3 regions of the Proteus penneri genome follow, and region 2 is predicted to be linked to each of the others. Evidence: riboswitches for the same ligand, from Rfam matches in the RefSeq annotation. Region 2 holds a riboswitch; each other region holds the start of a gene.
The links. Region 2 has a riboswitch for thiamine pyrophosphate ahead of thiC (phosphomethylpyrimidine synthase ThiC). Riboswitches for the same ligand answer to the same signal wherever they lie in the genome.

Region 1: another riboswitch for thiamine pyrophosphate. It lies ahead of thiB (thiamine ABC transporter substrate binding subunit); the one in region 2 lies ahead of thiC (phosphomethylpyrimidine synthase ThiC).
Region 3: another riboswitch for thiamine pyrophosphate. It lies ahead of thiD (bifunctional hydroxymethylpyrimidine kinase/phosphomethylpyrimidine kinase); the one in region 2 lies ahead of thiC (phosphomethylpyrimidine synthase ThiC).

What each region holds. Positions count from the first base shown of each region.
Region 1 is NZ_CP059690.1:2,671,504-2,682,683, forward strand. Features, by position in the region: gene ptsP (phosphoenolpyruvate--protein phosphotransferase) at 1-673, opposite strand, end outside; gene rppH (RNA pyrophosphohydrolase) at 682-1,212, opposite strand; TPP riboswitch at 1,325-1,416, shown strand; gene thiB (thiamine ABC transporter substrate binding subunit) at 1,481-2,494, shown strand; gene thiP (thiamine/thiamine pyrophosphate ABC transporter permease ThiP) at 2,494-4,074, shown strand; gene thiQ (thiamine ABC transporter ATP-binding protein ThiQ) at 4,067-4,768, shown strand; gene H1225_RS12145 (DNA polymerase II) at 4,857-7,211, shown strand; gene rapA (RNA polymerase-associated protein RapA) at 7,395-10,298, shown strand; gene rluA (bifunctional tRNA pseudouridine(32) synthase/23S rRNA pseudouridine(746) synthase RluA) at 10,354-11,007, shown strand.
Region 2 is NZ_CP059690.1:3,146,648-3,157,827, reverse strand. Features, by position in the region: gene H1225_RS14200 (polysaccharide deacetylase family protein) at 1-1,293, shown strand, start outside; gene H1225_RS14195 (Rpn family recombination-promoting nuclease/putative transposase) at 1,481-2,476, shown strand; gene thiH (2-iminoacetate synthase ThiH) at 2,713-3,831, opposite strand; gene H1225_RS14185 (thiazole synthase) at 3,831-4,610, opposite strand; gene thiS (sulfur carrier protein ThiS) at 4,612-4,812, opposite strand; gene H1225_RS14175 (HesA/MoeB/ThiF family protein) at 4,809-5,558, opposite strand; gene thiE (thiamine phosphate synthase) at 5,552-6,199, opposite strand; gene thiC (phosphomethylpyrimidine synthase ThiC) at 6,183-8,135, opposite strand; TPP riboswitch at 8,276-8,398, opposite strand; gene H1225_RS14160 (HAD family hydrolase) at 8,443-9,123, opposite strand; gene nudC (NAD(+) diphosphatase) at 9,271-10,056, shown strand; gene hemE (uroporphyrinogen decarboxylase) at 10,145-11,180, shown strand, end outside.
Region 3 is NZ_CP059690.1:1,833,851-1,845,030, reverse strand. Features, by position in the region: gene pagP (lipid IV(A) palmitoyltransferase PagP) at 1-146, opposite strand, end outside; gene H1225_RS08415 (hypothetical protein) at 753-1,397, opposite strand; TPP riboswitch at 1,714-1,802, shown strand; gene thiD (bifunctional hydroxymethylpyrimidine kinase/phosphomethylpyrimidine kinase) at 1,854-2,651, shown strand; gene fbaB (class I fructose-bisphosphate aldolase) at 2,703-3,752, opposite strand; gene yegS (lipid kinase YegS) at 3,802-4,695, opposite strand; gene trhP (prephenate-dependent tRNA uridine(34) hydroxylase TrhP) at 4,992-6,371, opposite strand; gene baeR (envelope stress response regulator BaeR) at 6,491-7,198, opposite strand; gene baeS (envelope stress sensor histidine kinase BaeS) at 7,223-8,599, opposite strand; gene mdtC (multidrug efflux RND transporter permease subunit MdtC) at 8,596-11,180, opposite strand, start outside.

The DNA of each region.
Region 1 (11,180 bases), 480 kb from region 2:
GACGACATTCTGCAGTGGCATCTTCTAAAGCCACAGTGAGTCGATTTAATTCCGCCTTAATATCAAGTGCGCTGGCTTTAAATACATTTTCCAGAACTGGCTGGGAAATTTCTTGCCAACCATAAGCCATAACAACGCCAGTCGAAACTGAAAGTGCTTTAATCCGACTTTGGCGATATTGCCCAAAAAGCCCTTTAGTTTGTACTTGCGATAATGTAGCCCCGAGCTGTGTCGCCAGCGTCACCATAAAAGACTCTTCGCTTTCATTGAATAAGCGACGCTCTTTTTGCTGAACAACTAATACACCAAGGAGTTGGCGACGGTAGACAATAGGAACGCCAAGAAAAGCACGGAGATCGTCTTCTTTAACTTGAGGAAGGTACTTAAAACTAGGATGTTCGCGAATATCAGCGAGGTTGATAAGCTCTGAAAGACGCCCCACTTCACCAACCACGCCTTCATTAAATGAAAGACTAACCGCTCTCCCTCTAGGTTTTTTTAACCCTTTGGTCGCCATAAGATAAAAACAACTACGTTGTTTATCGGCAAGATAAATAGAACACACATCCGTGTGCATTGCCTGACACGTTTCCTTGACTAAGAGTTCAAGCGCTTCTGGAAGCCCAGCTGCCATAGCCACTTTTTCTACAATTTCTCGCAAACGTGTCAGCATAGTGTTATCTAATACCTTTTACGCCGATATCCATACGATGGACGCGGTAAAGACACTTGTTCTTGCAATGGCATGACTACTGGTGCGAACTCTTTCATTACACGTCGATAAACATCGCGTTTAAAAGAGACGACTTGTCGAACGGGGTACCAATAACTCACCCAACGCCAGCCATCAAATTCTGGCGTTTTGCTTTGTTGAACATTAATGTCTTTATCATTACTTGTTAACTGCAAAAGGAACCAACGCTGTTTTTGTCCAATACAAACAGGTTTTGTGTCCCAACGCACCAAACGCTTAGGTAACTTGTAACGTAACCAGTTACGTGTGGAGGCAAGAATTTTGACATCCTTGCGACTTAACCCAACTTCTTCGAACAACTCTCGGTACATTGCCTGCTCTGGCGATTCTCCAGGATTAATTCCCCCTTGAGGAAACTGCCATGAATGTTGCCCATAGCGACGAGCCCAAAGCACTTGCCCTTGCCGATTACAAATTACAATCCCTACATTCGGGCGGTAGCCATCATCATCAATCACTAGACTACCTCAATAACCAAATTTGAAAGATAACTCATTGTTTCATACTACCCACAAACGGTAAACCTCTATCAACAGACTTTGCATGGCGCGTGTATTTATCTACAATGGGAAAGTCTCAACGGGGTGCCTTTTTAGGCTGAGAAAAACTCGTGGAACCTGATCCAGCTAATACTGGCGTAGGGATTTGAGTCAGGATGTTGCAATATTCATTGGTTTGCTATCCTTACTCCTCAGATCCTACCTGACTTTTACTGAGGAACTAAACGTGTTAAATAAATCACTTCGCTTTACTTTCTTTCTGGGCGCACTGGGCATTATGGGCACTTTTTCAACTCAAGCCTTAGCACAAAAGCCCACACTCACTGTTTACACTTATGATTCATTTACCGCAGATTGGGGCCCTGGGCCTGCAATAAAAAAAGCGTTTGAACAACAATGTGATTGTGAGCTAAAACTGGTTGCTCTGTCTGATGGTGTATCACTCCTTAATCGCTTACGCATGGAAGGTGATAAAAGCAAAGCTGATATTATTTTAGGGTTAGATAACAATCTGATCCATGCAGCAAAAGAAACTGGACTTTTCGCACCAAGCAATATCGATACATCCAAACTCGCCTTACCTGAAAAATGGACTGACGATACCTTTGTGCCTTATGACTACGGTTACTTTGCTTTTATTTATGATAAAAACCGTGTCCAGAATCCACCCAAAAGCATGGCTGAACTGTTAAATAGCAAAGAAAAGTGGAAGATTTTGTATCAAGATCCTCGCACCAGCACACCGGGTTTAGGTTTAATGCTATGGATGCAGTCACTTTATCCTGAAAACACGGCTACTGAATGGAAAAAATTGTCAGAGAAAACGCTGACAGTCACTAAAGGTTGGAGTGAGTCTTACGGCTTATTCTTAAAAGGTGAAGGTGATTTTGTGCTTAGCTACACATCATCCCCCGGTTATCATATTTTAGCGGATAAAAAAGATAACTATGCTGCTGCGATTTTTGATGAAGGGCATTACTTGCAAGTCGAAGTTGCTGCAAAACTCAAATCAAGTAAACAACCTGAATTAGCGCAGCAATTTATGCAATTTATGCTCACCCCGACGTTCCAAGAAACGATACCTACAACCAATTGGATGTATCCTGTTATAGATATGCCATTACCGGATGTCTATTCCGTGATGCCTAAACCCGAAAAATCATTGCAATTCGATGCAGATATTGTCGCCAAAGAGCGCCAAACGTGGACGCGTAATTGGCAATCTGCGGTGAGTCGCTAATGGGAAGATGGCTTATCCCGGGGCTATGTGCCTCGGGTTTACTGCTTATTGTGGCATTATTGTCATTTGGTGCATTATGGATTAATGCGCCAAGTGGCGAATTATCCTCTATTTTTGCTGATGACTATTTATGGCATGTCGTGCGCTTTACTTTCTGGCAAGCCTTTTTATCTGCCTTATTTTCAATATTACCTGCCATTTGGCTCGCTAAAGCACTTTATCGACGCCAATTTAAAGGTAGAACACTTTTCTTACGTTTATGTGCCATGAGCCTTGTGTTACCCGTTTTAGTGGCACTTTTTGGTATTTTAACGGTTTATGGACGAGTCGGTTGGATTGCTCAAATCTGTGAATGGTTGGGGATTAATTACCAATTTACCCCTTATGGCTTACAAGGCATTTTATTAGCACACATTTTTTTCAATATGCCATTAGCAACCCGAATGCTGTTACAAGCTCTCGAAAGTATCTCGCCAGAACAACGCCAGTTAGCCTCACAATTAGGCATGAATGGTTGGCAGCGTTTTCGCTTTCTGGAATTTCCTTATTTATGGCGACAAATACTTCCCACAGCGTCACTGATTTTTATGCTCTGTTTTGCCAGCTTTGCTACTGTACTGGCGTTAGGTGGAGGCCCTGCGGCAACAACCGTTGAGCTAGCAATTTATCAAGCATTAAGTTATGACTACGATTTACATCGTGCTGCACTTTTAGCACTAATCCAGCTCTTTTGCTGTTTAGGCTTAGTACTTATCAGCCAAAAACTCAAAGGTACACTCTTTATTGGAGATAGCCAAAAACAGCATTGGCGCGATCCCGATGATCCTATCTTTAGTAAAATAGCAGATGGTCTCATTATCACACTTGCACTCCTCTTTTTAGTGCCCCCCATTTTGGCCGTACTCACTGATGGTCTTAATAGCCAATTTCTACGTGTCATACAACAACCTGTACTTTGGCAAGCTTTTACAACCTCACTGATTATTGCTGTTGGTGCGGGTATTGTTTGCGTTGTATTAACGATGATGTTGCTATGGAGTAGCCGAGAACTTCGCCTACGCCACTTTAAAAAAGCGGGGCAGGCTATGGAAATGAGTGGTTTGATCATTCTAGCGATGCCGGGTATTGTGTTAGCAACAGGCTTTTTTTTGTTATTAAACAATACGATTGGATTACCTGAATCACCTTATATTTTAGTGATTTTGACCAACGCTTTAATTGCCATTCCTTATGCTTTAAAAGTGCTCGAAAATCCAATGAATGATATTGCTTCACGTTATGGTCTTTTATGTCAATCGCTTAACATTCAGGGTATCAACCGACTTCGTTGGATCGAATTACGAGCATTAAGAAAACCGATTTCACAAGCACTTGCTTTTGCTTGTGTTATTTCTATTGGTGATTTTGGTATTGTTGCCCTATTTGGTAATGAAACATTTAGGACATTGCCTTTCTATCTTTATCAGCAAATTGGTGCTTATCACACACAAGATGGGGCTGTGACAGCCATGATTTTATTACTACTTTGCTTCTCTCTTTTTAGCCTAATAGAACGATTAGCTGGAAAATCTTATGATTAAATTAGAGCACCTAACTTATACTTATGAACACCAACACCTCTTATTTAATCTAACGGTCAATGCAGGAGAACGCATTGCTGTATTAGGGCCAAGTGGTGCAGGTAAAAGTACATTGCTCAGTTTAATCGCTGGTTTTTTACCATCAGAGAAGGGAAGCCTGTTTCTTAATGGCCAAGATCATACCAAAACAGTACCGGCCAAACGCCCTATTTCCATGTTATTTCAAGATAATAATCTATTCCCACATTTAACTGTAAGGCAAAATATTGGCTTGGGGTTAAATCCAAGTTTAAAACTGACTAGAGAGCAAAAAGCACTATTAGAGAGTCGAGCTGAACAAGTAGCGCTCAGTGAATATCTTGAACGTTTACCTTCCCAGTTATCAGGCGGTCAACGCCAACGTGTTGCCATTGCTCGTTGCCTTGTACGTGAACAGCCTATCTTATTGCTCGATGAGCCTTTTTCTGCACTCGACCCCGCTTTACGCATTGAGATGTTGGCACTACTTGAGCAACTTTGCCATGAAAAAGCGTTAACCTTATTGATGGTTTCTCATAGCTTAGAAGATGCAGCAAAAATTGCCTCAAGATCGATTGTGATAGATAACGGTATAATTGTTTACGATGGAAATACACAATCACTAATAAATGGTGAAGTGGATCAATCACTTATTTTAGGTATTCCATTTAATTAATCTTAGCTTAAATTAACTGTATAAATAACCACTATATTGACTATAATAAACTCATCTTTAGTGAATAATTTGTGTTTATTAGGTGCTCATGATTGGTCATACGGAACAAGGCTTTATTCTTACCCGCCACTGGAGCGACACGCCAAAAGGTATTGTCGTCTCTTATTGGCTGGCGACAAATAACGGCCCACGTAAAGTTACAGTTCCTATGCAACGCGCTATCGGTTTTGTTGCCCGCCAACATGAAGCGGTTTTACGTTCACTCGTTAATAAAAACCCTGATATAGAAATTCGCCCTCTCGATTTAAAAGACTTTGAAAGGCAGCCTGTTTTTGGCGTCTACTGCAAACAATACCGCCAACTCGTTCAACTAGAACAGCAACTCAAAGAGCATCACATTCGTCTTTATGAAGCGGATATTCGCCCACACGAACGTTACATGATGGAGCGCTTTATTACCGCACCTGTCTGGTTTCGTTATCAACAAAATAATATTACGACATTAAAACCCGCACCTGATTATCGCCCTACACTGCGAACTGTTTCTTTAGATATTGAAACCAGTGAATTCGGTGAACTTTACTCTATTGGGCTTGCAGGTTGTGGCGATAATGTCGTGTTTATGCTGACAGATAATTTATCTACAGAGAATGAGAGTCAGCAATCCAAAGGTTATCGCTTATGTTATGTCAGTAGCCGATTGCGTTTAATTGAAAAACTGAATGAGTGGATACAACATTACGATCCTGATGCGATTATCGGTTGGAATTTAATTCAATTCGATCTGCGTATTTTGTACACACATGCCCAACGGTATGGTGTCAGTTTATTATTAGGCCGCCAAAATAGCCCGTTAGAATGGCGAGAGCATGGATTTAAAAAAGGTCATTTTTTTGCTTCGGCTCAAGGTCGTTTAATTATCGATGGAATCGAGGCTTTGAAAATGGCGACATGGAACTTTCCCTCTTTTAGTCTTGAATCCGTTGCTCAAACACTGTTAGGCGAAGGTAAAGCCATCGATACCCCTTACGCCAGAATGGATGAAATTAATCGACGCTTTAAAGAAGATAAGCCCGCACTAGCTTATTATAATTGGCAAGATTGTGTCTTAGTAAACCGTATCTTTGATGCAACCTCTCTTATGGCATTCTTATTAGAGAGAGCTTGTGTTACAGGGCTTTCCGTTGATAGAAGCGGCGGATCTGTGGCTGCATTTACGCATCTCTATCTCCCTTCAATGCATCGCATTGGATATGTTGCGCCTAACCAAGGTGAAAAACCTGAAGAGCATAGTCCCGGTGGCTTTGTGATGGACTCTACTCCCGGTTTATATGATTCAGTCGTTGTGCTTGATTACAAAAGCCTTTACCCCTCTATTATTCGTACTTTTTTAATCGATCCTGTCGGAATGATTGAAGGAACACATCAACCCGATGAAAAACTGGCTATTCCAGGTTTTCGCCAAGCGTGGTTTTCGCGGGAAAAGCATTGTTTACCCACTATTGTGTCGCAAATTTGGCATGAAAGAGATAACGCAAAGTTACATAAAAATGCCCCGCTCTCTCAAGCTCTCAAAATTATTATGAACGCTTTTTATGGTGTTTTAGGCTCTGTGGGCTGTCGTTTTTTTGATCCTCGTTTAGCGTCATCTATTACACTACGAGGTCATGAAATTATGAAAAAAACGCGAGAATTAATAGAAGCTAAAGGTTATCAAGTTATTTATGGTGATACGGACTCTACTTTTGTTTGGCTTAAATCGCCACATACTGAGCAACAAGCCCAACAAATAGGGCATCAGTTAGTACAAGAGGTTAACCAATGGTGGAAGACACACCTTTTTGAAACCTATCAACTTGATTGCAAATTAGAGCTGGAGTATGAAACACACTATCGCCGTTTTTTAATGCCCACTATTCGAGGGATGGAAACAGGTAGTAAAAAGCGTTATGCGGGATTAAGCAATGATAAAATGGTATTTAAAGGATTAGAAACTGTCAGAACGGATTGGACCCCACTCGCTCAAAAATTTCAACAAGAGCTTTATACGCGCATTTTTCATCAGCAACCTTATCAGCAGTTTATTCGTGATTATGTCGCGGATACGCTTGCGGGAAAATATGATGATAGATTAGTGTATCGTAAACGGTTACGTCGAAAATTATCAGAATATCAGCATCACGTTCCCCCTCATGTCAAAGCGGCACGCAAAGCGGATGAATATAATTTATCCAAAAATAGACCTCAACAATATCAGCAAGGCGGTTGGATTAGTTATATAATTACCCCCTTGGGGCCAGAACCGTTAGAGCACATTACCACTGCACCAGATTATGAGCACTATATCAATAAGCAGTTAATGCCGATTGCAGATGCTATCCTGCCTTTTATACAAGATGATTTTTCAACCTTGTTAAATGGGCAAATGACACTCTCATTTTAAGTTGTGTCATTTTGCAGGTGACGGTTTGCTTTGCATCTATTAACATAACGCCCCTTTGGTGATAATTAGCTTTTCTTTGTTCTAGGAATGCACTTTTTATCCCGCAGATTTTAATGACAACACCGCAATACTGCATTCATTAATAATTCCTAAATTATATATTTGAGAGCTGAGTTTATATATATGCCTTTTACTCTTGGTCAACGTTGGATTAGCGATACTGAAAGCGAGCTTGGACTGGGTACTGTTGTGGCAGTTGATGCCCGCATGGTTACCTTACTTTTCCCCGCCTGTGGCGAAAACCGCCTTTACTCCCGTCATGATGCACCAATAACGCGGGTGATGTTCAATGCAGGGGATACCGTCACCAGTCACGAAGGCTGGAAACTCGCCATCGATAACGTTGTAGAAGATAATGGCCTTCTTATCTATCAAGGTGTACGTTTAGACACCGAAGAGCCCGCGCAATTACGTGAAGTGTTCTTAGATAACAAACTCACTTTTAATAAACCTCAAGATCGCCTTTTTGCAGGCCAAATCGACCGTATGGATCGCTTTGCCTTACGCTACCGCGCTCGTAAATTTATGAGCGAGCAGTTTAAGCAAGCTCAAAGTGGTTTACGTGGCATTCGTGCAAGCCTTATTCCTCATCAGCTTTATATCGCCAATGAAGTGGGTAAACGTCATAACCCTCGCGTATTATTAGCTGATGAAGTGGGTTTAGGTAAAACAATTGAAGCCGGTATGATTATCCACCAGCAATTAATGGATGGTCGTGCAGAGCGAGTGTTGATTATTGTGCCTGAAAGCTTACAACATCAGTGGTTAGTTGAAATGTTACGCCGTTTCAACCTACGTTTCTCTCTGTTTGATGATAGCCGTTATAGTGAATCTTTATTAGATAGCGATAACCCATTTGAAACAGAACAGATGATCATCTGCTCTTTAGATTTTGTGCGTAAAAATAAGCAACGTTTTGAACACTTGGTTGAAGCAACATGGGATATGCTGGTTGTCGATGAAGCCCATCACCTTGTTTGGAGTGAAGATGCACCAAGCCGTGAATATCAAGTAATTGAAGAGTTAGCTGAATCTATTCCTTCAGTGTTGCTATTAACCGCAACGCCTGAGCAGTTAGGCCAAGAAAGCCACTTCGCTCGTTTACGTCTGCTTGATCCAAACCGTTTCCATGACTACAACGAATTTATTAATGAGCAACAAAAATATCGCCCTGTTGCCGATGCTGTTACTATTTTGCTATCAGAAGATGATTTAAATACCGACCAACAAAATATCATCAGTGAAATGATCAGCGAGCAAGATGTTGAACCATTACTGAAAGCGGCAAATACCCAAGGCGAAGAACGCACCAAATCTCGCCAAGAACTTATCCATATGTTAATGGACAGACACGGAACGGGCCGTCTGTTATTCCGTAATACACGCTCTGGTGTGAAAGGTTTCCCAAATCGCGTACTTCACGCGATAAAAATGCCACTGCCAACACAATATCAAACAGCGATTAAAGTTGCTGAAATTATGGCAGCGAAAAAGAGCCTCGAAGTTCGTGCGAAAGAGATGCTCTATCCTGAACGTATTTACCAAGAATTCGAAGGTGAAAACGCAACATGGTGGAACTTTGACCCCCGTGTTGAATGGCTACTGGGTTTCTTAACGGCAAATCGCAATGAAAAAGTTCTAGTTATTTGTGCGCAAGCAGCAACTGCATTGCAGTTAGAGCAAGTTTTACGCGAGCGTGAAGGTATTCGTGCTGCCGTCTTCCATGAAGGTATGTCTTTACTTGAACGCGATCGCGCTGCAGCCTATTTCGCGTCCGAAGAAGAAGGTGCTCAAGTTCTGCTATGTTCAGAAATCGGCTCTGAAGGACGTAACTTCCAGTTTGCTAATCAACTGGTTATGTTTGATCTGCCGTTTAACCCTGATTTATTAGAACAACGTATTGGTCGTCTTGATCGTATTGGCCAAAATCGAGACATTGATATCAGCATTCCTTATCTGGAAGGTACGGCTCAATCTGTATTGTTGCGTTGGTATCACGAAGGCTTAGATGCCTTTGAACATACTTGCCCAACTGGTCGTACTATTTACGACAGTAAATATGATGCTCTCATCTCTTATCTTGCACAACCTAATGAATTAGCTGATTTTGATGAGTTTATTGCTGCTTGTCGTAAACAACATGATGAAATGAAGCTCAAACTTGAACAAGGTCGCGACCGCCTATTAGAGATGCATTCTAACGGTGGTGAAGTGGGTGTTGAATTAGCCGGTGAAATAGCCGCTCAAGATAACGATCCTGAGTTAGTGAACTTTGCACTGAATTTGTTTGATATCGTCGGTATTAATCAAGAAGATCGCAGTGATAGCTTAATTATTTTAACACCATCCGATCATATGTTAGTACCTGATTTCCCTGGCTTACCACAAGATGGTTGCACTATCACATTTGATAGAGAGCAAGCGCTATCTCGTGAAGATACCCAATTTATCAGTTGGGAACACCCCATTATCCGTAATGGCTTAGATTTAATTTTATCTGGTGATACAGGAAGTTGTGCCGTTTCTTTATTAAAAAATAAAGCCTTACCAGTGGGAACGCTGTTAGTTGAACTGATCTATGTCGTAGAAGCACAAGCACCTAAACATCTGCACTTAAGTCGTTTCTTACCGGCAACACCCGTTCGCTTATTACTTGATCTAAAAGGTAATAACCTAGCCTCTCAAGTTGAGTTTGAAAGTTTTAACCGCCAATTAAATGCGGTTAATCGTCATACTTCTAGCAAACTGGTCAATGCGGTACAGAGCGAAGTACACCATGTACTCAAAGCTTCTGAACCGTTAATGGAAATCGAAGCGAAAGGACTGATTCAAAAAGCGAAAGAAGAAGCTGATCGCGTACTAACTCATGAATTATCGCGCTTAGAAGCTTTACGTGCGGTAAACCCAAATATTCGTGATGATGAAGTCGAAGCCATTGAAAATGAACGAGCTCATATTCTTAACCATTTAGATGAAGCAACGTGGCGTTTAGATTCAATTCGCCTCATTGTTGTTACCCACCAATAATCACCGTTAAAGCGGGGAGTATTCTACTCCCCGTTGTTTTGATGAGATATCCACCATGATGGAAGTGTATAACCCGCCGACAGATCCTTGGTTACATGTTTTATATCAAGATGAGCATATTATTGCCGTCAATAAACCCAGCGGATTACTGTCAGTGCCGGGCAAAGCGCCCGAGCATAACGACAGTATTATGTCGCGCATTAAAGCTGAGTTTCCTAATGCTGAATGTGTACATCGCCTTGATATGGCAACCAGTGGCGTTATCGTTGTGGCACTAAATAAAGAAGCAGAGCGTGAGCTAAAGCGTCAGTTTCGTGAACGTGAACCCAAAAAAACCTATATTGCACGCGTTTGGGGACATGTCGAAAAAGAAGAAGGATTGGTTGATTTACCTTTGATTTGCGATTGGCCTAATCGACCAAAACAAAAAGTCTGTCATGAAACAGGAAAAGCGGCGCAAACTTTTTATGAAGTGCTGGAATATGAAGAGAATGCAACAAGAGTGAAACTCTCACCAATTACGGGGCGTTCACATCAATTGCGGGTACATATGTTAGCGTTGGGGCATCCTATTTTAGGGGATCGCTTTTATGCACATCCGCAGGCAAGAGCGATGGCACCTCGCCTGCAATTACATGCTCAGGAATTATTTATTACGCATCCTGCTTTTCGATCCCCGATACATTTTGAATGCCTTGCCGATTTTTAATGTCTTATGACACTAAAACAGTCACTGAACTCAATGAAGCAAGGAGCAAGCAAAGCGCTAATCCCATAACCCCAACAAGAACACGGACGTTTGACATGGATATAGTTCCTTTTTTAAGAGAAGAGAGAATGAAATAATTAAATTTCACTTATATTTTACCGTGATAAATAATA
Region 2 (11,180 bases):
ACCTCTTTAGAAAGGGAAATACCAACAGAAACGCAATGGGATTTAGAAACTCCGACCACAACATTGATGCAGGTTCGCCAACAAAAAACCTTATATGCTTTTATTGGTAATAAATTAAGACCTGTTGCTGAGCTATATCCTAATCAGGGATTTTATGTTTCAGATGAGATAAATAATTACCATAAAATACAATTTGGAAATGCCCAAGGTTATTTGGAAGCAGGTTATTTAGAAGATGGTTACTTTGAAGATATTGCTTCTATTTCGGCTGATAAGAAAATACGTTTCTTATCAGATAGTACGAAGAAAACCGATTACCCTATCTATGGATATCTGATCACAACAAAAAATACCCCTATCTATAGTGATAAAGATATTGCTAGCCCACAAATAGCGACTCTCTTATCCAATTTACGTTATCCCGTACTCTCTCGCACAATAAAAGAAGAGGCTAATGGAAGTAAGATCAATTGGTTTGAAATCTCTTTAGGTGACCGCTTAGGTTATATTTCATCAAGGGATGTAAAGCCTGATTTAGGAATACCAATACTTACTTATCACCATATTCTCAAAGCAACGGAAAACCATAAATTTCGCCATACATCAACAACAACATCATTAACTGCCTTTACAGAGCAGATGAATTATTTAAAAGAAGCCGGATATGAAACGCTTTCACTAAATCAAGTTGCAGGCTATTTAAATAAGAGTATTAATTTACCAGGGAGAGCTGTTGCATTAACATTTGATGATGGTTTGCAATCCGTTTATCGCTATGCTTATCCTCTTTTAAAAGAAAATGGCCAACGTGCAACACTATTTGTTATCTCATCGCGGATAAAATCTAAAACGTCCAAATGGGCACCTAATTCATTACAGTTTATGAGTTGGCAGTCACTTAGATCGAGTCGTGATGTTTTTGATATTCAATCACACTCCCATTTTTTACATCGTTTAGATAATAATAAAAAACCTATTATCTTTAGCCGTCAGTCCCACACAATTATATTGGATTTGCAACGTTCACAACGTGTATTGAGCTTATTAAATCCACATCAATATGCATTTGCATATCCTTTTGGTGGATATAACCAAAGGGCAATTAATGCAGTCAAAGCATCAGGAATGACATTGGCAGTGACGACACAACAAGGAAAAGTACGTTTAGGTGATCCGCCTTTTGCTTTAAAACGACTCTATGCGTTAAGTACCGATCCAATTGAGAAATTTGCGAGGATGGTGGGCAATGATGAGTATGAAGTAGTGAATAAAAATATCGTTGTTGATAAATAACCAAAGATGTTATGTAAAATTATTAATAGTTACCCTCGACAATTATCGAGGGTATTTCTCTATTATTACAAATTCATTTTAAATTAATAAATAACGTATATTTTTCAGATGATTATGATAATTTTTCAGTAAGGGGAATACATTTTTTTCTGTAAGCTGGCAGTCCAAATTCGGCATGGAGTCAGCTATGAATAAGCCCCTATCAATTTCTTCTCATGATTCTGCATTCAAACGTTTTATGATGAATGTCAGTAATGCCAAAGACTTTTTCTTTATCCATTTGCCTGAAGAATTAAAAAGCCAGTGTGATTTTTCGACTTTGCAATTACAGAATTCTTCTTTTATTGATATTAAATTACGTTCTCGTATGTCTGATATTTTATATTTGGTGAAAACCAAAGAGGGTGATGTGCCCATTTATTTATTGATAGAGCATCAATCTAGACCTGATAAAATGATAGCTTGGCGTATGATGCACTATGCATTTTGCACCATGAATCAGCATTTACAGCAAGGTTATAAGTCTTTGCCTCTCGTTGTTCCAATCTTGTTTTATCATGGAAAGAAGAAACCTTATCCTTTTCCTGTTAATTGGATGGAATGTTTTCCACTTTCTTCACTTGCTAATCATATTTATTCTAATGACTTTTCTTTAATTGATTTGACCTCGATTGATGATGATATTTTGCTGACACATAAAAAAGCGGCGGTAATGGAAATTGCAATGAAGCATGTTAATAGCTGTCATGATCTTAATAAGATTGCAATGCTATTATCAAAAGCCATAAATCAGAAAAACTGCAGAGATGAAGACACTGTTGCTGTTGTACAATATTTATTCTCAATCATGGATGCATCAGATTTCGAATTTATTATAAATAAGATAGCTGAACGAGTAGATAACCACAGAGAGACAATTATGAATATCGCATGGAGATTAGAAAATAAAGGGTTTAAATTAGGTATAGATGAAGGATTTGAAATAGGAAAAACTGAAGGTATTGAATTAGGGAAAACTGAAGGTATTGAAATAGGAAAAACTGAAGGTATTGAAATAGGAAGAAAATCAGTGCAATTAGAATTGGCACAAAAATTATTAAAAGAGAATTTTGATCTTCCATTTATCGAACGAATGTCTGGTTTAAGTCTACACGAGATTAAATTATTATTGATAGTCTCGTAAATATAATCAATAGCTATTATTAATTAAACACCAATAATTTATTAGAGTAACTTTTTATTTTATCTCTTTACGTATTTATTATAAATAGAATACTCCTTTCTATCATTTAAGAGGAGTATTCATATTTTATAACCGAGGGATTAATTACCATTCATCTCGATATTTAAAAGCAGCTTGATAATCATATTTATCTAACTAAATAAACTAAAGGTGGTTTTATATGATTTAAACTTTAATTAACGCCCCAAATAATTATCCCAATCTTTCCATACGGGTTGTAATCCTCGTTCTTTTAATGCGTTAATCACATCATTAACATGGCGATTATCATTAGGCGAGAATTGTTCTAATTCTTCATGACTATCAGAATATCCTCCCGGTTGAGTTTTAGAGCCCGCGCTAATGTTATTAATGGCTAATGGCACTGTGTTATCACGAAAATAAGGAGATTCACGGGTTGAAAGTGAAAGTTCAACATCAGGTGCCAAAATACGAAAAGCACAGATCAATTGCACTAATTCCGCTTCACTCATTACTGATGCAGGGCTTAGTCCACCAGCACAAGGACGTAAACGAGGAAAAGAGATTGAATAACGGCTTTTCCAATAGCGTTTTTGTAAGAACAAGAGATGTTCTGCCACCATATAACAATCGCTACGCCACTGGCTTGAAAGACCAATCAATGCGCCTAAACCAATTTTATCAATTCCAGCTTGCCCTAATCTGTCAGGTGTTTGTAGTCGCCAATGGAAGTCCTGTTTTTTACCTCTTAGATGATGCAATTGATAGGTTGGTTCATGATAGGTTTCTTGATAAACCATCACACCATCAATACCGAGTGTTTTTAACTCGGCATATTCTTCTGTAGCAAGAGGTTGAACTTCCATCATTAATGAACTGAAATGCTTTCGAATAAGAGGGATATATTGGCGAAAATAATCCATACCCACTTTTCTTTGATGCTCTCCAGTCACTAATAACAAGCTATCAAAACCTAATTGCCTGATACTATTGCATTCAGCGATGATTTCACTTTCATTTAATGTTTTACGTTTAATGGCATTACTCATTGAAAAACCGCAATAAGTACAGTCATTCGCACATAAATTAGAAAGGTAAAGTGGCACATACAATCCTACGATATTACCAAAACGCTGACGCGTTAATTGTTGAGCGCGTTGTGCCATTGGCTCTAAATAATGACGACCCGCGGGTGAAATCAGCGCCATAAAATCATCAAGTGTCAGCGTGTGGCGATTTAATGCGACTTCAACATCCGCATTGGTTTTACTATTAAGTTTTAGTGTAATGTCATCCCAATCAAGTTGTTGCCAATAATCAGAAAAAGTGTCCATTAGAATGCCTCTAAATATTGAGTTAATGGACTAGAAGCCTGTGCTTGCATATTTACAACTGAAGCAGGTGTAGCAAGTCCTGATTGTCGAGCAAGTTCACCCGCCTCAAGCGCTGCTTTAAATGCTTGTGCCATTAGAATAGGATTTTTTGCAACAGCAATTGCGGTATTAACCAATACGGCATCAGCCCCTAACTCTAAAGCTTCGAGTGCATGACTTGGTGCACCAATTCCGGCATCGACAACAACAGGAATTGAGGCTTGTTCAATGATAATTTGTAGAAAGTCACGAGTTTGTAAGCCTTGATTGGAGCCAATAGGAGAGCCTAAAGGCATCACAGCGGCACAGCCAACTTCTTCTAAACGACGACATAAAACAGGATCTGCACTGCAATAAGGCAAAACAATAAAACCTTCTTTAACGAGAAGCTCAGCGGCTTTAAGTGTTTCAATAGGATCGGGTAGTAAATATTTGGTGTCAGGATGAATTTCTAATTTTACCCAATGGGTGCCAAAGGCTTCTTTGGCTAAACGAGCCGCAAAAATAGCTTCTTGTGCTGTTTTTGCGCCAGAAGTATTAGGTAATAATTTTACTCCTAATGATTTAAGTGGTGCGATTAAATCATCATTACCATTTTTTAGATCTACACGTTTCATGGCCATCGTGACTAATTGGCTACCTGAAGCTTTAATAGCTTCTGTCATTAGTGTTGATGTTGCAAATTTCCCTGTGCCTGTAAATAGTCTAGATGTGAATGTTGTATCAGCAATTTTTAACATATCAGCCCCCTGCAATTGCTTGGAAGAGAAGAATAGTATCGCCATCATTGATAAAATGTGTTTCCCAATTTTCACGGGGAACAATGGTTTCATTGATAGCAAGCGCCACACCAATTGGTGGTTGCTCTAACTGAATAAGGAGCTGACAGATGGTGACAGGCATATCCAGAGAATATTGTTCGTCATTTACGGTGATGTTCATGCTACCCCTCGACAAACAGGACATGTTTTTGATGGTGTTAAACGCAAAGTACTCCAATTTTGTTTTCTACCATCGAAAAGGCGAAGTTTTCCACTCAGAGAGCAGGGTAAACCAGAAAGCAATTTAATTGCTTCAAGTGCCTGAAGTGTGCCAATTACACCCACAACAGGACCTAGAATTCCAGCTGTTTTGCAGTTTCTTTGTGGTTCAGTTTCATCAGGATACAGGCAGTGATAACAGCCATAAGTAAAAGGAGGTTCAAACACCATAAGCTGGCCACTAAACCCTACGGCACTGCCACTGATAAGTGAAGTTTGCTGTGCGACACAAGCACGGTTAATCGCTTGGCGTGTAAGCATGTTATCTGTGCAATCTAAAACTAAATCGACCTCTTTAACTAATTTATATAATGAATCATCATTAATACGTTGTTTATAAGAGGTAATTTTTATATCCGGATTTAATGCAAGGAGAGACTGCTTTGCGACCTCTGATTTTGCATCAGGAATATCTTGGGTACGATAAAGAATTTGACGCTGTAGATTAGAAACATGTAACTCATCATCATCAACTAAAATAAGTTCGCCAACACCTGCACCAGCAAGATAAAGAGAAGCAGGAGAGCCTAATCCACCCAGACCGACAATTAAGACTTTAGCGCATTGAAGTTTATTTTGACCTTCTAAGCCAATATCTTCTAACATCACTTGTCGGCTATAACGCATAAAATCATTATCATTTAGCATGATGGTTTTCCTTCTACTAATTCTAATAATTTACGAGTCACTTGTTGCCAATCTGGTGCTTTTGTTATTGCACTGACTAAGGCAACACTCCCAACACCAGTTGCAACAACATCAGGCACTCTTTCTAGTGAGATCCCACCAATAGCAACAGTGGGAAAATCAGGAGTCTGTTCTACTTGATGTTTGAGTGCTTTCAAACCTTGAGGCTTAGATGGCATCTCTTTTGTTGTGGTTGGAAATATATGCCCTAATGCGATGTAAGATGGGTATAACGCTTTTGCTTTTTGTAATTCCGCTTCATCGTGAGTGGAAATACCAAGGCGTAATCCTGCATGTTTAATAGCATTAAGGTCAGCAATATCAAGGTCTTCTTGACCAAGGTGAACACCATAAGCCTGATGTTTAATGGCGAGTTGCCAATAATCATTGATAAACAGTCTTGCGTGATACTGTTTACCTAGTTTTATCGCCTCAATGATCTCTTGTTCAACGTCTTCTGGCTGTTTATCTTTTATACGCAATTGAAGTGTGGTAACGCCTGTTTTTAACAGGCGTTCTATCCATTCAATAGAATCAACAACGGGGTAAAGCCCAAGCTTTTTTTCTGTTGATGCAAACGGTGTGTTAGAGGATTTGTTCATTTTCAGTCACCTCAACACTGGCGATTTCTGCACCGTGGTATAATTCACTGCCGTGCTCTTTAAAGGCTTGAGACATTTGTTCCATACCAGCTGCATAATCACGTACTTCTTGCGTTATCTTCATTGAACAGAATTTAGGACCACACATTGAGCAGAAGTGAGCCACTTTACCTGATGCTTGAGGCAAGGTTTCGTCGTGATATTGACGTGCGGTTTCAGGATCAAGCGCTAAATTAAATTGATCTTCCCATCTAAACTCAAATCGCGCTTTTGACATTGCATTATCACGAATTTGAGCGCCAGGATGTCCTTTAGCTAAATCGGCAGCATGAGCAGCGATTTTGTAAGTAATAAGGCCTTGTTTTACATCTTCTTTATTTGGTAAGCCAAGGTGTTCTTTTGGCGTAACATAACAGAGCATTGCACAACCAAACCAGCCAATCATTGCTGCACCAATACCTGATGTGAAGTGATCGTAACCTGGTGCAATATCCGTAGTAAGAGGGCCTAATGTATAAAAGGGTGCTTCATGACAATGCTCTAATTCTTCTGTCATATTGCGGCGGATCATCTGCATTGGAACGTGGCCAGGGCCTTCTATCATGACTTGCACGTCATATTCCCATGCAATTTTTGTTAGTTCACCTAATGTATGTAACTCAGCAAATTGTGCTTCATCGTTTGCATCTTGAATTGAACCGGGTCTTAACCCATCGCCCAGTGAAAGGGAAACATCATAAGCGGTACAAATTTCACAGATTTCACGGAAATGTTCGTAGAGGAAATTTTCTTTGTGATGTGATAAACACCATTTCGCCATTATTGAACCGCCACGAGACACAATACCGGTTAGGCGTTTTGCCGTCATTGGCACATAACGTAACAATACACCTGCATGAATAGTAAAGTAATCAACCCCTTGCTCTGCTTGCTCAAGTAACGTATCGCGGAACATTTCCCAAGTGAGATCTTCAGCAATACCGTTAACTTTTTCGAGTGCTTGATAAATGGGAACTGTGCCGATAGGAACAGGGCTATTGCGAATGATCCACTCACGCGTTTCATGAATGTAACGGCCTGTTGACAGATCCATTACGGTATCTGCACCCCAGCGTGTAGACCAAATTAGCTTTTCAACTTCCTCTTCAATCGAAGACGTTACAGAAGAATTTCCGATATTGGCATTCACTTTCACTAAGAAATTACGCCCAATAATCATCGGTTCTGATTCTGGGTGATTAATATTGGCGGGAATAATGGCTCGACCAGCGGCAACTTCTTGGCGCACAAATTCAGGCGTAATATTGTCAGGGAGATGAGCCCCAAAGCTAAAGCCTGCATGCTGTTGGCGTAAAACTTCGCTACGAATTCTCTCGCGCCCCATATTTTCACGAATCGCAATAAACTCCATTTCAGGTGTGATAATACCTTTTCGAGCATAATGCAATTGCGTCACGCTTTTCCCCTTTAGCGCTTTTTTAGGGCTTGGTTTTAACGGGAAACGCAGATGCTCTAATCCTGCATCAGAAAGACGTTGTTGCGTGAAATCAGAGCTTAAGAGTGAAAGTGCTTCAGTATCGTTACGCTCATCAATCCATGGTTGGCGTATTTTTTTTAAGCCAAGATTAACGTCGAGTTGAGAAGCTGGATCGCCATAAGGGCCAGAAGTGTCATATACGGGAACTGGTTCATTATCTTCAAAAACAGGGTTTTCTTTTGATCCGCCTACCAATGTTTTATCAAGCTGGATCTCACGCATTGGTACTTGAATATCGCTACGAGAGCCTTCAAGGTAAATACGTTTTGAATTTGGGAAACTTACGCCTTGAATGGTGCTAATAAACTCTTGAGCAGCATCACGCTGTTCTTTTCGTGGGCGTTGTTTGTTGTTTGTTGGTGAAATATCTTTAACGGATATAGTTTGATTTTGGGACATAGCATTTCCTAATAAATATCATGCAGGCTAATCGCCTGTCGGGTGAATATTGAGAAAAATGCTTGTCTGGAGGTCGCAGGGAGTATCGACAGATAGGTGTATATGGGAGTGTAAAAATATACGCAATAAAGCTATCAAAAGGTCGAATCACTCTTGTTCCCTTCGCGGGTATTAACCCGATCAGGTTCCGCGGATCCCGAATTAACGGTCTCAGCCTGTGTTTATAATAGCCTTATAAACACTAGGCACTCCGACAAGAAGAACTCCAGTATATGAAAGATTTTGAAAACTACAAGTCTGACATGGGTTATTTATTTAAATTCCAATGTTGCTGTTTCCAGTTTTTCATGTGTGAAATTTGAGCTAACTGTTCATCTGGATTGATAACTGTGACGTTATCAGCTTGATAACACAATGGGAGGTCATTAGCAGAGTCAGTATAGAAATAAATATAAGTATTGTTAATGTTATTGGCTTCTTTCCATTGATTTAGACGCTGCACCTTTCCTTCTCGAAATGTAGGTGTACCTTCAATATATCCAGTGTAATAATTATCTTTAATTTGCATATCAATGCCCATTGAAATATCTGCATTGAGTTGTTTTGCAATAGCGTGAACGAGAAAAGACATTGTTGCTGAAATAATTATAACAGGAATATTTTGCTGTCGATATTGTGTAATTATTGATATTCCTTCTGGGTAAAATAGTGGCTGAACTTTTGTTTCAGTAAAGTCATTAACCCAATGATTTATTTTGTTTATATCATGATGTTTAAAATAAGATAAATGTTGATAAAGATATTGATTTATATCCAATTTTTCAGCGTAATAGTCTGCAATCATCTGCTCATCTAGTTTTAGGAAATGAGGATCAGTGACTATTTTTTTATCCCATAAATAGCGTGTCCATAAACGACTAGAATCACCCGCTAAAAGCGTTTCATCTAAATCAAAAATCGCAATTTTATTTTGGGTTTTATCTATCATGCTAGTATTCCTTTATTATAAATATAATTTATAAAATTCCTTTTTGAATGTTAATAAATTATAGAGAATAATCATAATACATTGAGAGGGTCTAACTAAAGAGAGTATCCTCTATTCTATATCATTATTTTGGATAGAATGGTCGTTATGCATTTATATACATTAACAGGCTCAGAAAAGGGCTGGTGGACAGTCAGTCTTGGTGGGCGAGTGTGGTTGCCTAAAGGTGAACTTCCGTTTGGTTTAGCTAAAGATTGGGATCTCATTGGTCAGCACGCTAAAATTGTGGGTGAATGGCAAGGTGAAACAGTTTGGCTTATTCATGGAAAAATGGATAACGATATGTGTTCACCAAGGCTTATCGCCTCACAAGATGAAAACTTATTTAAATTAGTCGGCCGTGGTGTCCAACTGGCTGAGTTTTATCGTTCTCACCGTTTTTGTGGTTATTGTGGTTCTAAAATGCGCCATAGCGAGAGTGAATGGGCGTGTTTATGCGATAACTGTCATGAACGTTATTATCCACAAATTGCCCCTTGTATTATTGTGGGTATTCGTCATGAAGATAAAATTTTACTCGCACATCATGTTAGGCATAAACATTCCCCGCTTTATACTGTGCTCGCTGGTTTTGTTGAGGTTGGTGAAACCTTAGAAGAGGCCGTCGCTCGTGAAGTATTTGAAGAAAGTAATATTCGTATTCGTAATATTCGCTATGTATCTTCTCAGCCTTGGCCGTTCCCTCATTCTTTAATGATGGGCTTTTTAGCTGATTATGATGGTGGTGAGCTACGTCATGATCCTTCTGAATTAACCAGTGCGGCTTGGTATCGTTACGATCAGCTACCACAGATCCCACCGCCAGATACTATTGCGCGACGCTTGATAGAAGATACGATAGCGAATATTAGACAAGATAAAGAAAAGAACTAAATAAAGGCGTTGTCTGCCAACAGTTATTTTTCCAGCATGTTACAATGCATGCTATTTTGCGGCCCTATTACTGTTAATGGAGTTAGTCATGAGTGAGTTGAAAAACGACCGCTATTTACGTGCGCTGTTGCGCCAACCTGTTGATGTCACCCCAGTTTGGATGATGCGTCAGGCAGGCAGATATCTTCCTGAATATAAGGAAACACGGGCACAGGCGGGGGATTTCATCTCATTGTGCAAAAATACAGAATTGGCATGCGAAGTGACATTACAGCCTTTAAGACGCTTCCCTTTAGATGCCGCTATTTTATTTTCTGATATTTTAACTATTCCTGATGCTATGGGATTAGGTCTTTACTTTGAAACGGGTGAAGGCCCTCGTTTTAAATCACCAATAAAGAGTCTTGCCGATATTCAAAAACTGCCAATCCCTGATCCTGAAGATGAACTTGGCTATGTAATGAATGCAGTACGTGCAATTCGTCATGCATTGCAAGGCAGTGTGCCATTAATCGGTTTTTCGGGGAGTCCTTGGACGCTGGCAACCTATATGGTGGAAGGTGGAAGTAGTAAGGCCTTCACAAAAATTAAAAAAATGATGTACGCAGAGCCACAAGCACTACATCTATTACTGGATAAACTCGCAGATAGCGTTATCCTTTATCTGAATGCTCAAATTAAAGCGGGTGCACAATCCATCATGATCTTTGATACATGGGGTGGTGTGCTAACAGGGCGTGATTACCAACTTTTCTCATTACACTATATGCATAAGATTGTTGATGGTCTTATCCGTGAATATGATGGAAGAAAAGTGCCAGTTACTTTATTTACCAAAGGTGGCGGTCGCTGGCTAGAAGCGATGGCGGCGACAGGTTGCGATGCATTAGGGCTAGATTGGACGATTGATATCGAAGATGCACGTCGTCGAGTGGGGGATAAAGTTGCGCTACAAGGTAATATGGATCCTTCTATGCTGTATGCACCACCTGCCAGAATAGAACAAGAAGTCGAAACTATTCTTGCTGGGTTTGGTAAAGGCAACGGTCATGTCTTTAATCTTGGGCACGGTATTCATCAAGATGTTCCACCTGAACATGCTGGTGCATTTATTGATGCGGTTC
Region 3 (11,180 bases), 1.3 Mb from region 2:
GGAGGGTTGCTGGTGACTTGTTGGTTTTCTGTCATAATAGTCTGATTGGTATCTGTATTATTTTCAGAAGCGAAAGCGGAAGTTGTTAACGCAAGTGAAAACAGCGTTGTAGCTAATACGCTAGGGTGAAAATAGGACGATGACATAATATAACTCCGAGTACGGCATAAACAGTGATTCTGGTGATGACAAATAAACATTACTAATAGTGTTATTTAATCGACAAGTATTTAAGATAAGAGGTATCTGAAACTTTACTTCTTAAATAAAATCTTAAGGGGGTAGAATCGGTTAAGAATAAAACAATAGGCTTATTGTACTTATGAACGTAATTTTGTCTGATATTAAATAATGTTATTTTTTTATGATAAAATATTGTTTCTAATGAAAATTAAATTTTATTAGATTTTAAATAAATAGCTGATAAATAAGCCTTGTAAGATTTAATTTAGGTTTGGTTACTTTCAACAGAAAAAAACACTAAATATTTATTCTTATGACTCAATTAACATATTGAAATAAAATTAATATTAACAACATTAGCTTAGAAAAAGAGATTAATTTCCAGCTGAATAATAAAGTAACAAATAAGAAGAGTTAAATAAAAAAAAGAAAAGTTCTGTGTTGGTTTATAAATTGTTTAAGTTACGTGGGTTTTATTTAGTGAAGTGTCGGTTTTTTGTGCAGATTATCCTAAATTAAAAACGTGTGAATAATGTTTATTCACACGTTTTCAGGAAATAGATTACTTATTATTGAGATAATTTTTCTTTGCTAATTACAAGGAGCCGATGAGTATGAGTATCTCGATCTTTCCCCCAGCAGAAAGCATCCCAGTTTTCATAAAGATCATCCGTATCTTTCACAACGGTTAGAGGGCGGTTTTCTTCTGTTCCATCTGAAATATAAACATTAAGGTGAACAGTAAAAGCCCAATCAATCATTGTTTCCCAAAAACGCTTACCTGCACCTGTTTGTTCTTCATCAGAAACAACAATACTGTATGTTTTAAGTAAATAGCTGAAGAAGTATCTAGGGAGATATCTTGTCGCAATATCATGTTCTTCAGAAACAGTTCGCCACACTTTAACTTGAGTACATGTTGTTTTGCTAAATATAATATCTTTGCGAAAAATAAGCTCTACAAGATAAACTGTTTCAGGTGCATTGGTAGTTGAAATTAAACGATATTGATTTCGTTTTAAAGACTTAACAAAACGATACCCATTGGGGATGCTATATTCTGGTAATACAAAGTCTTCAACACCTTTTTCAAGGAATTCTTTTGTATGATCAATATTTCTAGAGTGAATTTTCAATTTTACATTAAAGTCTGCATCAGGAATAAGATAAGGCATTGATTGTCCATTATTCTGTTGCGATGGTTCATTTTTCATTTAGCCCCTCCGCATTGTGTGATTGTCCAGAAATGCATTATAAATACCTCATTTAGCAGATAATATATCTATTGTCGTTAAAACGAGCAAAATAATTTATTTTATTCTTCTTATTTAAAGATAGCTAAAATATATTCCTTAAATTGATGTTTCGCGCAATATAAGCCATCGGCTTAGTATTTATTATATACAACCTTCACTGATTTATCTTACTGAATAACAAATCTCAAAAATAGAAAGTTAGTCAATAGAGGTCTGTTATCAAGCTAGCATCTTTATCTTGAGCATGCGATACTTCTTATCGCCTGAATTTACAGGCTTTGGCTCGGGGCGCCTTATGGCTGAGATGAACCCGTATAACCTGATCTGGATAATGCCAGCGTAGGGAAGTCAAGGTAACTCTGCTGATTAACAGAGCCCGACTTTTCTGTAACTGGTGAAAGGAGGAGTTAATCAGTGAGATTCAATGCATTGTCTATCGCAGGCACCGATCCTAGTGGTGGTGCAGGTATTCAGGCTGATCTGAAAACATTTTCCGCACTGGGTGTTTATGGTACAACAGTAATGACAGCACTTGTTGCTCAAAATACCTGTGGTGTCCGTAGTGTCTATGATTTATCCCCTGATTTTGTTGCAGCTCAATTAGATGCTGTCTTGTCTGATGTTCGAATTGATAGCGCCAAAATAGGTATGCTCTCTAATGCTTCAATTATTGATGTGGTTTGCGACAAAATTCAGCAATATGCTATTCCTTTTGTTGTTCTTGACACGGTTATGATTGCAAAAAGTGGTGATCCTCTATTACAGCCTGATGCGGTTAATAAAATGGTCAGTCAGCTTTTACCGTTGGTTGATTTGATCACACCTAATTTACCTGAAGCAGCTGCCTTGCTAGGTTGTGAAGTTGCTCAAGATGAAATAACAATGAAGCAACAAGGTTATGCATTACTAAAGCAAGGATGCAAAGCCGTGTTAATGAAAGGAGGACATTTAACTGAAGATGAAAGTCCCGATTGGTTATTTACTCAAGATGGCGAGTGGCGATTTACCTCAAAACGTGTGAATACGAAAAATACTCATGGTACAGGATGCACACTTTCAGCCGCTTTAGCCGCTATTCGTCCCCAAGTTGTTAATTGGCAGATTTGTGTTGAGCAAGCAAAAGCCTATCTACAACAAGCGTTAGAACATGCAGATAGTTTAGAGGTTGGACAAGGTTTCGGTCCTGTACACCATTTTCATCGCTGGTGGTAATACTAAAAAGCCCCTATAAAAGGGGCTTTAACTGATCGTAAAATCAGATAATTAAGCAATAGTGACAGATTTATTTAGATAAACATCTTGTACGGCATTAATTAGAGCCACGCCATCTTTCATTGATTTTTTGAACGCTTTACGCCCTAAGATCAAGCCCATACCACCCGCTCGTTTATTAATAACGGCGGTACGAACAGCATCTTCAAGATCATTATTACCTGAAGCACCACCAGAGTTAATTAATCCCGCACGTCCCATATAGCAGTTTGCTAATTGGTAACGAACTAAATCAATTGGGTTTTCAGTAGTGAGTTTGGTGTAAACACGCTCATCAGTATGACCAAAACCAATTGCTTTAAAGCCACCGTTATTTTCAGCCATTTTTTGTTTAACAATATCAGCACCAATTGTTGCGGCTAAATGGTTTGCTTGACCGGTTAAATCTGCACTTGCATGGTAATCTACGCCATCTTTTTTAAAGGCTGGGTTGCGTAAATAAGCCCATAATACAGTGACCATCCCCAATTCATGTGCACGCTCAAAGGCCATTGAAATTTCTTCTATTTGGCGACGGCTTTCTTGTGAACCAAAGTAGATGGTTGCACCCACTGCAACAGCACCCATTTCAAAGGCTTGTTCTACACTGGCGTACAGTGTTTGGTCATATTGCGCTGGGTAGCTTAGGGTTTCATTGTGGTTTAATTTCACAAGAAAAGGGATTTTGTGTGCATAGCGACGAGAAACAGAAGCAAGAACACCATAAGTAGAGGCAACACAGTTACAACCCGCTTCAATAGCTAACTCAACAATATTTTTCGGATCAAAATAGAGTGGGTTTGCGGCAAAAGAGGCTGCAGCAGAATGTTCAACCCCTTGGTCAACAGGTAGAATGGACAGATAACCCGTTCCCGCTAAACGCCCGTGATTAAACAGGGTTTGCATTGAACGTAACACGCTATTAGGGCGATTGTTATCAATCATAACGCGATCAACAAAGTCAGAACCTGGCAGGTAGAGATTTTCGCTCGGGATGGTTTGGCAACGATGTTCCAATAATGATTTCGCATCAGCACCTAACAAACTTACTATATCAGTCATTACATACTCCAGTTCATGATGAGATGAGAGTGATTGTCATTTATCTACATTAAGATAACAAGTCACATTGAGGCGGTAACCGGCAGTGGATCGCTTCAGGTAACACAATAAATTCAAATTTATTTCCTAAAAGGGGTTCTCCATCTAAATTAAATATCATTTCATGAGAAGCACTAATGTTTACCCAGCGACTTTCACGTTCGATTATCTTGTCATTTTTTTTCCGATCAAACAGGCTATTGAAAAGAGAAGGGAGTAATTCGTGCGCTTCAACAATAGTGATATTAAGCTTATTGTCATTAATTAATGCATCAGGGCAGAGTTGTTGCCCGCCACCGGCTTGGCGACCATTACCAATACCGAGAATGAGGGATTCACCTTTCCAGTGAAAGTTTTCTGCTTCAATAGTACAGTAATCTGCTTTCAAAGAATCAATACTTAAAAGACCATTAATAAAATAAGCTGCCCCTCCTAATGCCGATTTTAAGGCTTCTGGCGTTTCAGTGGTAATTTTGGTACCAAAACCACCAGAAGCCATATTAATAAAATAATGGGTCTTATTTACATTGATAACATCAATGGGCACTGCTCGTCCTTTAACGGCTAAGTTAAGGGCATTCTCCATATCACGAGGGATTTGTGCGCTGGTGGCAAAATCATTTGCTGTACCTAATGGAATAATGCCAAGTGTTGGTAACGATGAGGGGGAGAGATGAATTAGTTCAGATACAACGCTATTAATTGTTCCATCGCCTCCTGCTGCAATCACCGTTTCTGCCTGTATATCTATCGCTTCTTGTACAAAACGACGTATATCACTGGATTCCCAAGTTACTCTTACTTGGAGGTTAAAACCTTCGTTACGTAATTGGTAGACTGCTTTTCTCAATGCACCGTTGTTCGCGCTTTTTCCATTAATGATTAGTAAACTAATTTTACTCATTGATGAGTTCCTTTAATTGAATCACTCTTTTAAAGGTAATGGATATCGAGAAAATTACTATTTTTTTTACAAAGGATAACGAAAAAGGAATGTGTTTTACGAAAAGATAATTGATAACGGGAAGTGAAAAAAGAAAAGGCAAATCCAAGGGAGATTGGATTTGCCAAGGAGGTGGTTCCTAGTCTTACTGTATTCATTCTAGTTCTTTATTTTTCGGAACTGATGATACGGCAAACAAATCATTATTGATGTGATCTGTATTTGAAATTGACCACTTTAAATCAGATTATGACGCTTTACTTCACTTCTACCGCATCAATTTTATGCGGTTGACGTGTTGTTGTACCTTGTAGATTGCGGATCAGCAGTGCGAAATCTAAATCAACATCTTCAGGAACAGACAAATAAACCATGTGACCATTACCCGGAGCAACATCAGTTGGTTGCTGTTTTTTGTTAAACAGTGATTCTAACGTGAACTGAATATTTCCAGTTGGTGTCATTAATTCTAGGCTATCACCTAAAACAAATTTATTTTTAACATCAACTTCCGCTAAACCGTTTACGCGTTTACCAGTGAATTCACCGACAAATTGTTGGGTGTCAGAGACAGAGTAACCATATTCATAAGTTTGGTACGCATCATGGGTATGACGACGTAAGAAACCTTCGGTATAACCGCGGTGTGCTAAGCCTTCTAATGTCGTTAGCAACGTTGGATCAAAGGGTTTGCCTGCAACAGCATCATCAATTGCACGACGATACATTTGCGCTGTACGGGCACAGTAATAGAAGGATTTAGTACGACCTTCAATTTTCAGAGAGTGCACACCCATTTGTGTTAATTGCTCAACGTGTTCAATCGCACGTAAGTCTTTAGAGTTCATGATATAAGTACCGTGTTCATCTTCGAACGCAGTCATATATTCACCAGGGCGTTTTGCTTCTTCAATTAAGTAGACTTTATCTGTTGGCGCGCCAACGCCTAAAGTAGGCTCAATGTTTTTAACTGGGATTGGCGTGTATTTTTCAACGATATTGCCCACATCGTCTTCTTTGCCTTCTTCGACTTTATATTCCCAACGGCAAGCGTTAGTACATGTACCTTGGTTTGGGTCACGCTTATTGATATAACCAGATAGCAGGCAACGGCCTGAGTAAGCCATACATAATGCACCGTGAACAAAAACTTCTAATTCCATATCAGGAACTTGCTTACGAATTTCAGCAATTTCATCAATAGAAAGTTCACGTGAAAGGATCACGCGAGTTAATCCCATTTGGCGCCAGAATTTTACGGTTGCCCAGTTTACGGCATTGGCTTGTACTGAAAGGTGGATATCCATTTCAGGGAAGGCCTCACGTACCATCATGATCAAACCCGGATCAGACATAATCAGCGCATCAGGGCCCATATCAATGACAGGTTTTAAGTCACGGATAAAGGTTTTTAATTTAGCATTATGAGGTGCGATATTAACCACAACATAGAAGCGTTTACCTAATTCATGGGCTTCTTGAATACCTTTGGCTAGGTTTTCGTGGTTAAACTCATTATTACGCACACGTAAGCTATAACGTGGCTGACCTGCATAAACGGCGTCTGCGCCATAAGCAAAGGCATAGCGCATATTTTTTAATGAGCCAGCAGGAGAGAGCAATTCGGGTGTAAACATGGTTAATTTCCTGGTTCTGATTTCAAGTCAGTCCCCCACACATTGGGTAGGGGTATATCATAAAGGAGGGGATTCTAGCGCTTAAGTGTAGCGAGGTTCAATGTATTCCTGAAAAAATATCATCGAAAACGGTAAGCTTGGGTTTCCCAACGATAGCCTTGACCATAAATTGAACGAATAAATTCAATTTGATCGTTAAGTTGCTCTAGTTTACGTCGTAAGTTTTTAATGTGACTATCAATGGTTCTGTCCGTCACAATACGGTAGTCATCATAAAGGTGATCCATAAGTTGGTCACGCGTCAATATTTTTCCGGGTTGAGTGGCTAACGCTTTAAGTAAACGAAATTCAGCAGTCGTTAAATCAAGAATTTTATTGTTGTATTGGATTTGATAAGCCTGCTCATCAATGACAACTAATTTATCGTTTTGAACAATATCTTGTGGTCGATAAAAACGGCGTAATAAAGTTTTGACTCTGGCGACCACTTCTCTTGGGCTATAGGGTTTGCAAATATAGTCATCAGCACCAATCTCAAGCCCGAGTAATCTATCTACTTCCTCTGTTTTCGCTGTGACCATAATGATGGGAATATCGGAAAACTGACGTAACTCTTTACAGACAGTGATGCCATCTTTAACGGGCAACATCAGATCTAATAGTATTAAATCGTAATGTTGCTGTTTTACACAATGGCAAACTTCAGCACCATCTGCTAACCAATAAGTTTGATAACCTGATGATTGAAGATAATCAATAAGCAATTGGGCAAGTTTAGGCTCATCTTCAACAATCAGGATTGAATAGGGGGATTCAGATAGGGTCATTTATTGGCTCAATGGTTATTAGGCTTAAAGATCATCAGAATATGCGGGTAATTCTATAAGAATTTTCATGCCACCTAAAGATGAAGGCATAGCACTTATTTTACCATTATGAGCTTCAACGATATTTTCGCAAATCGCAAGACCTAATCCGGAGCCTCCACTGGCACGATTTCGTGAGCTTTCTGCTCGATAAAAGCGTTGGAAAACGGCTTGATACTGTGATCTATCTAATCCAGGTGCGCTATCTTCCAAAGTTATCAATACGCAGTTGTTCTCTTTTCTTGTCTTGATATGTAATTGCCCACCAGCATAGGTATAGCGCACACTATTTTCTAATAGATTATGAAAAAGCTGAATAAGTCGGTCAGGATCGGCTTGTACAATTAATGGAGAGACATCATCTAATTCAGTGTATAAAGCAATATCTTTAGTTTGATAGGTGTGACGATAAGAAGCCACAGCCAACAAAATCACCTCATTAATATCAATAAAATCTTTACGATAAGTTAAAGAGCCTCTATCTGATAATGAGAGTTGGTGGAGATCATTCACCAGTTTTGTCAGGTTTGTTACTTCGAATAAAAGTGAGTTTAATGTCTCTGCCGTGGGCTTTCTTACGCCATCTTGTAACGCTTCGAGTTCACCTTTTAATATGGCAAGAGGGGTTCGCAATTCATGTGAGATATCTGCCATATAATCGCGACGAATTTGCTCATTTTTTTCTAGTGTGCTGGCGAGTTGGTTAAAGTCTGTGGCGAGTTGGCTGATTTCATCTTTACTTGTGGGCGTTACTCGAACAGAGAAGTCACCTGCTGCTAATTTATGTGTTGCTTCGACCAGTCGTTTAACGGGGCGTATCATATTGCGAGAAAGGATCAGTGTAATAAGTAAAGCTAAAAGAACCGCTAAACCGGCAATGATCCAACTGGTACGCAGTTGTTGTTTATCAAAACTGATATCCGCTTCACTACTGATCTTATCAGCGGCACTGACAATCACCCAACCCACAATTTCATCATGAGCCGTAATTGGTTTTTTGAACGTTTCTTCAGGAAACTGATTGTCATGACCAAATAAGCGCTTCATATTTTTATCAACGATCCAAAACTGTGTGCGCCAGCCTTTGGGTGGAGGGCCTTCACTGCTTTGGCTTATTTGGTCGATACTGCGTAATATTTGATAAAGAGAACGATCATCTCTATTAAGAAAACGCCAGTCGCCGGTTAAAGCATATTGATCTGTTAAGGCTTCAGCTAAAAGAGTTGCACGCTGTTCACTGTTTTTCTTGATATAGCCAATAAATCCTTGTTGAAAGCTACCTCGAATACCAATATGCATGGCAAGAACCACAACCATACAGGTCGCAAAAATGACCAAGAACAGCTTGCTTCTCAGTTTCATGCTTTAGCCTCTTTCTTGCTGAAACGCTGTTGTTGCCAACGTGCACGCAATCCATCAAAAAATAGATAAATAACCGGAGTTGTATAGAGGGTCAGTAGCTGGCTCATTAATAAACCGCCGACAATTGTTATCCCTAAAGGTTGTCTTAACTCTGCGCCATCTCCACTACCTAACATTAGTGGTAATGCACCAAATAATGCGGCGAGTGTTGTCATAAGAATAGGGCGAAAACGTAATAGGCTGGCTTGAATAATCGCCTCTTTAGCTGACAACTTGCCTTCACGCTGTGCTGTAATCGCAAAATCCACCATAATAATGGCGTTTTTCTTCACAATACCAATCAGCAACATAATGCCAATAAGCGCAATTAAGCTAAAAGGTGTATCAAAAAGTTGCAACGCTAATAACGCACCAACACCCGCAGAAGGAAGAGTAGATAAAATGGTCAGCGGATGAATATAACTTTCATATAACACACCTAATACTAAATAGACCGTTACAATCGCCGCTAAGATAAGAATAAGCTGTGATTTGATGGTTTCTTGAAAAATCTGTGCAGTACCTGCAAAGGTGCCCCTTACGGTATTGGGTACGCCCAACTCGGTCATTGTGCGTTCAATAGAATTAATGGCATCGGCTAATGTATAGCCTTCAGGAATATTAAAAGCAATAGTTGAGGCCGCAGATAGCCCTTGGTGATTTACACTTAACGGTGCATTAGCAGGATACCAACTTGCAAATGCCGATAATGGAATACGTTCACCTTGATTATTGACCACATACATTTTATCTAACGCAGAAACATCCTGTGTATACTGTTCAGAGACTTCCATAACCACTTTATACTGATTTAATGGCGCATAAATGGTGGAGATTTGACGCTGACCAAAAGCATTGTTCAGTAGATTATTGGCATCACTAACATTAATACCTAATTGCGACATAGTATCACGATCGTACGTCAGTGCCATTTCGGCGCCTTTATCTTCTTTATCTGAGTTAACGTCCACCAGCTGAGGCAGTTCGCCTAACGCTTTACGAACAATGGGCTCCCATTTACGCAACTCGCTTAAATCATCAGCTAATAATGTGAATTGATAACTGGCATTCGCTTGACGTCCACCCGCTCTAACATCTTGCACAGGCATTAAAAAGAGGTTAGCGCCAGGTTCATCAGCAAGTTTGGCACGTAAACGATTGATCACTTGGTTGGCACTATCAGTGCGTTCTGACAGGGGATTGAGGGAAATAAACATAAATCCACTGTTAATACGCCCCCCTCCAGTAAAACCCGTTACGCTATCAACGTCTTTATCTGCATTAATTTCTTGCATAAAACGGGTCATTTTTTCTTTCATTGATTGGAATGAAATGCTTTGGTCAGCACGGACAAACCCCATTAAACGACCTGTATCTTGATCAGGGAAAAACGTCTTAGGTGCGCTGATGTATAAATAAGCATTTAAGCCCAATGTGGCGAGAAAAATAGCCATAACCCAGCGCCGATGGCGTAACGCTACTTGTAATGTGACACTGTAACCTTGTTGGAGACGGAAAAGTAACTTACCAAAACCCCGTAAATGCGATTGTGCTTTAGGTTTCATCCCTTTGAGTAAATGCGCGCACATCATGGGGGTGAGCGTTAGAGAAACAAACAGCGAAATCGCAATAGCGGTTGTTAAGGTTATAGCAAATTCTTTAAATAATCGTCCAACAAGGCCATCCATCAACAGTAATGGAATAAAAACGGCAACAAGAGAAATACTCATCGAAAGAACTGTAAAACCAACTTCACCGACCCCTTTCAAGGCGGCATCTTTAGGTTTTAAACCATTCTCAATATGACGAGAGATATTTTCAAGCACCACAATGGCATCATCAACCACAAAGCCGGTGGCTACGGTTAATGCCATTAATGAAAGGTTATTTAAACTAAAGCCACAAAGATACATGGCTGAAAAAGTACCAATTAATGAAACGGGTACCGCAACCGCAGGGATCAGTGTGGCACGACCTGAACGTAAAAATAAAAATACGACTAAGATCACTAGCGCCACAGCAATAGCTAAAGCACGTTCAACTTCTGCTAAGGATGCGCGGATAGTGGGCGTTCTATCTTGGGCAACTTTTAAATCAACACTGGCAGGAATAAGTTCACGTAATTCAGGAAGTTCATCACGAATACGGTTAACCGTTTCAATAATATTGGCACCCGCTTCACGGCGAATAACCAGTAAAATAGCCGGTTCACCGCCACTCATCCCTGCTGCGCGTGAGTTTTGTACCGAATCAGTGACTTGCGCAACGTCGCCTAAACGCACAACAGCCTCTTGATTGTAATGCACGATGATTGGGCGATATTCAGCCGCTTTGCTTAGCTCGTCATTGGTTTGAATTTGCCAACGATTTTCATCATTATTGATAAAGCCTTGAGGTCGTCGCACATTCGCTTGGTTAATTGCTTTTCTAACATCATCAAGGCTGACATTTTGGTTAAATAGCGCATCAGGATTGAGAGCAACACGTATTGCAGGCAATGAGCCGCCACCAACCGAAACTTCACTCACACCTTCAATCTGTG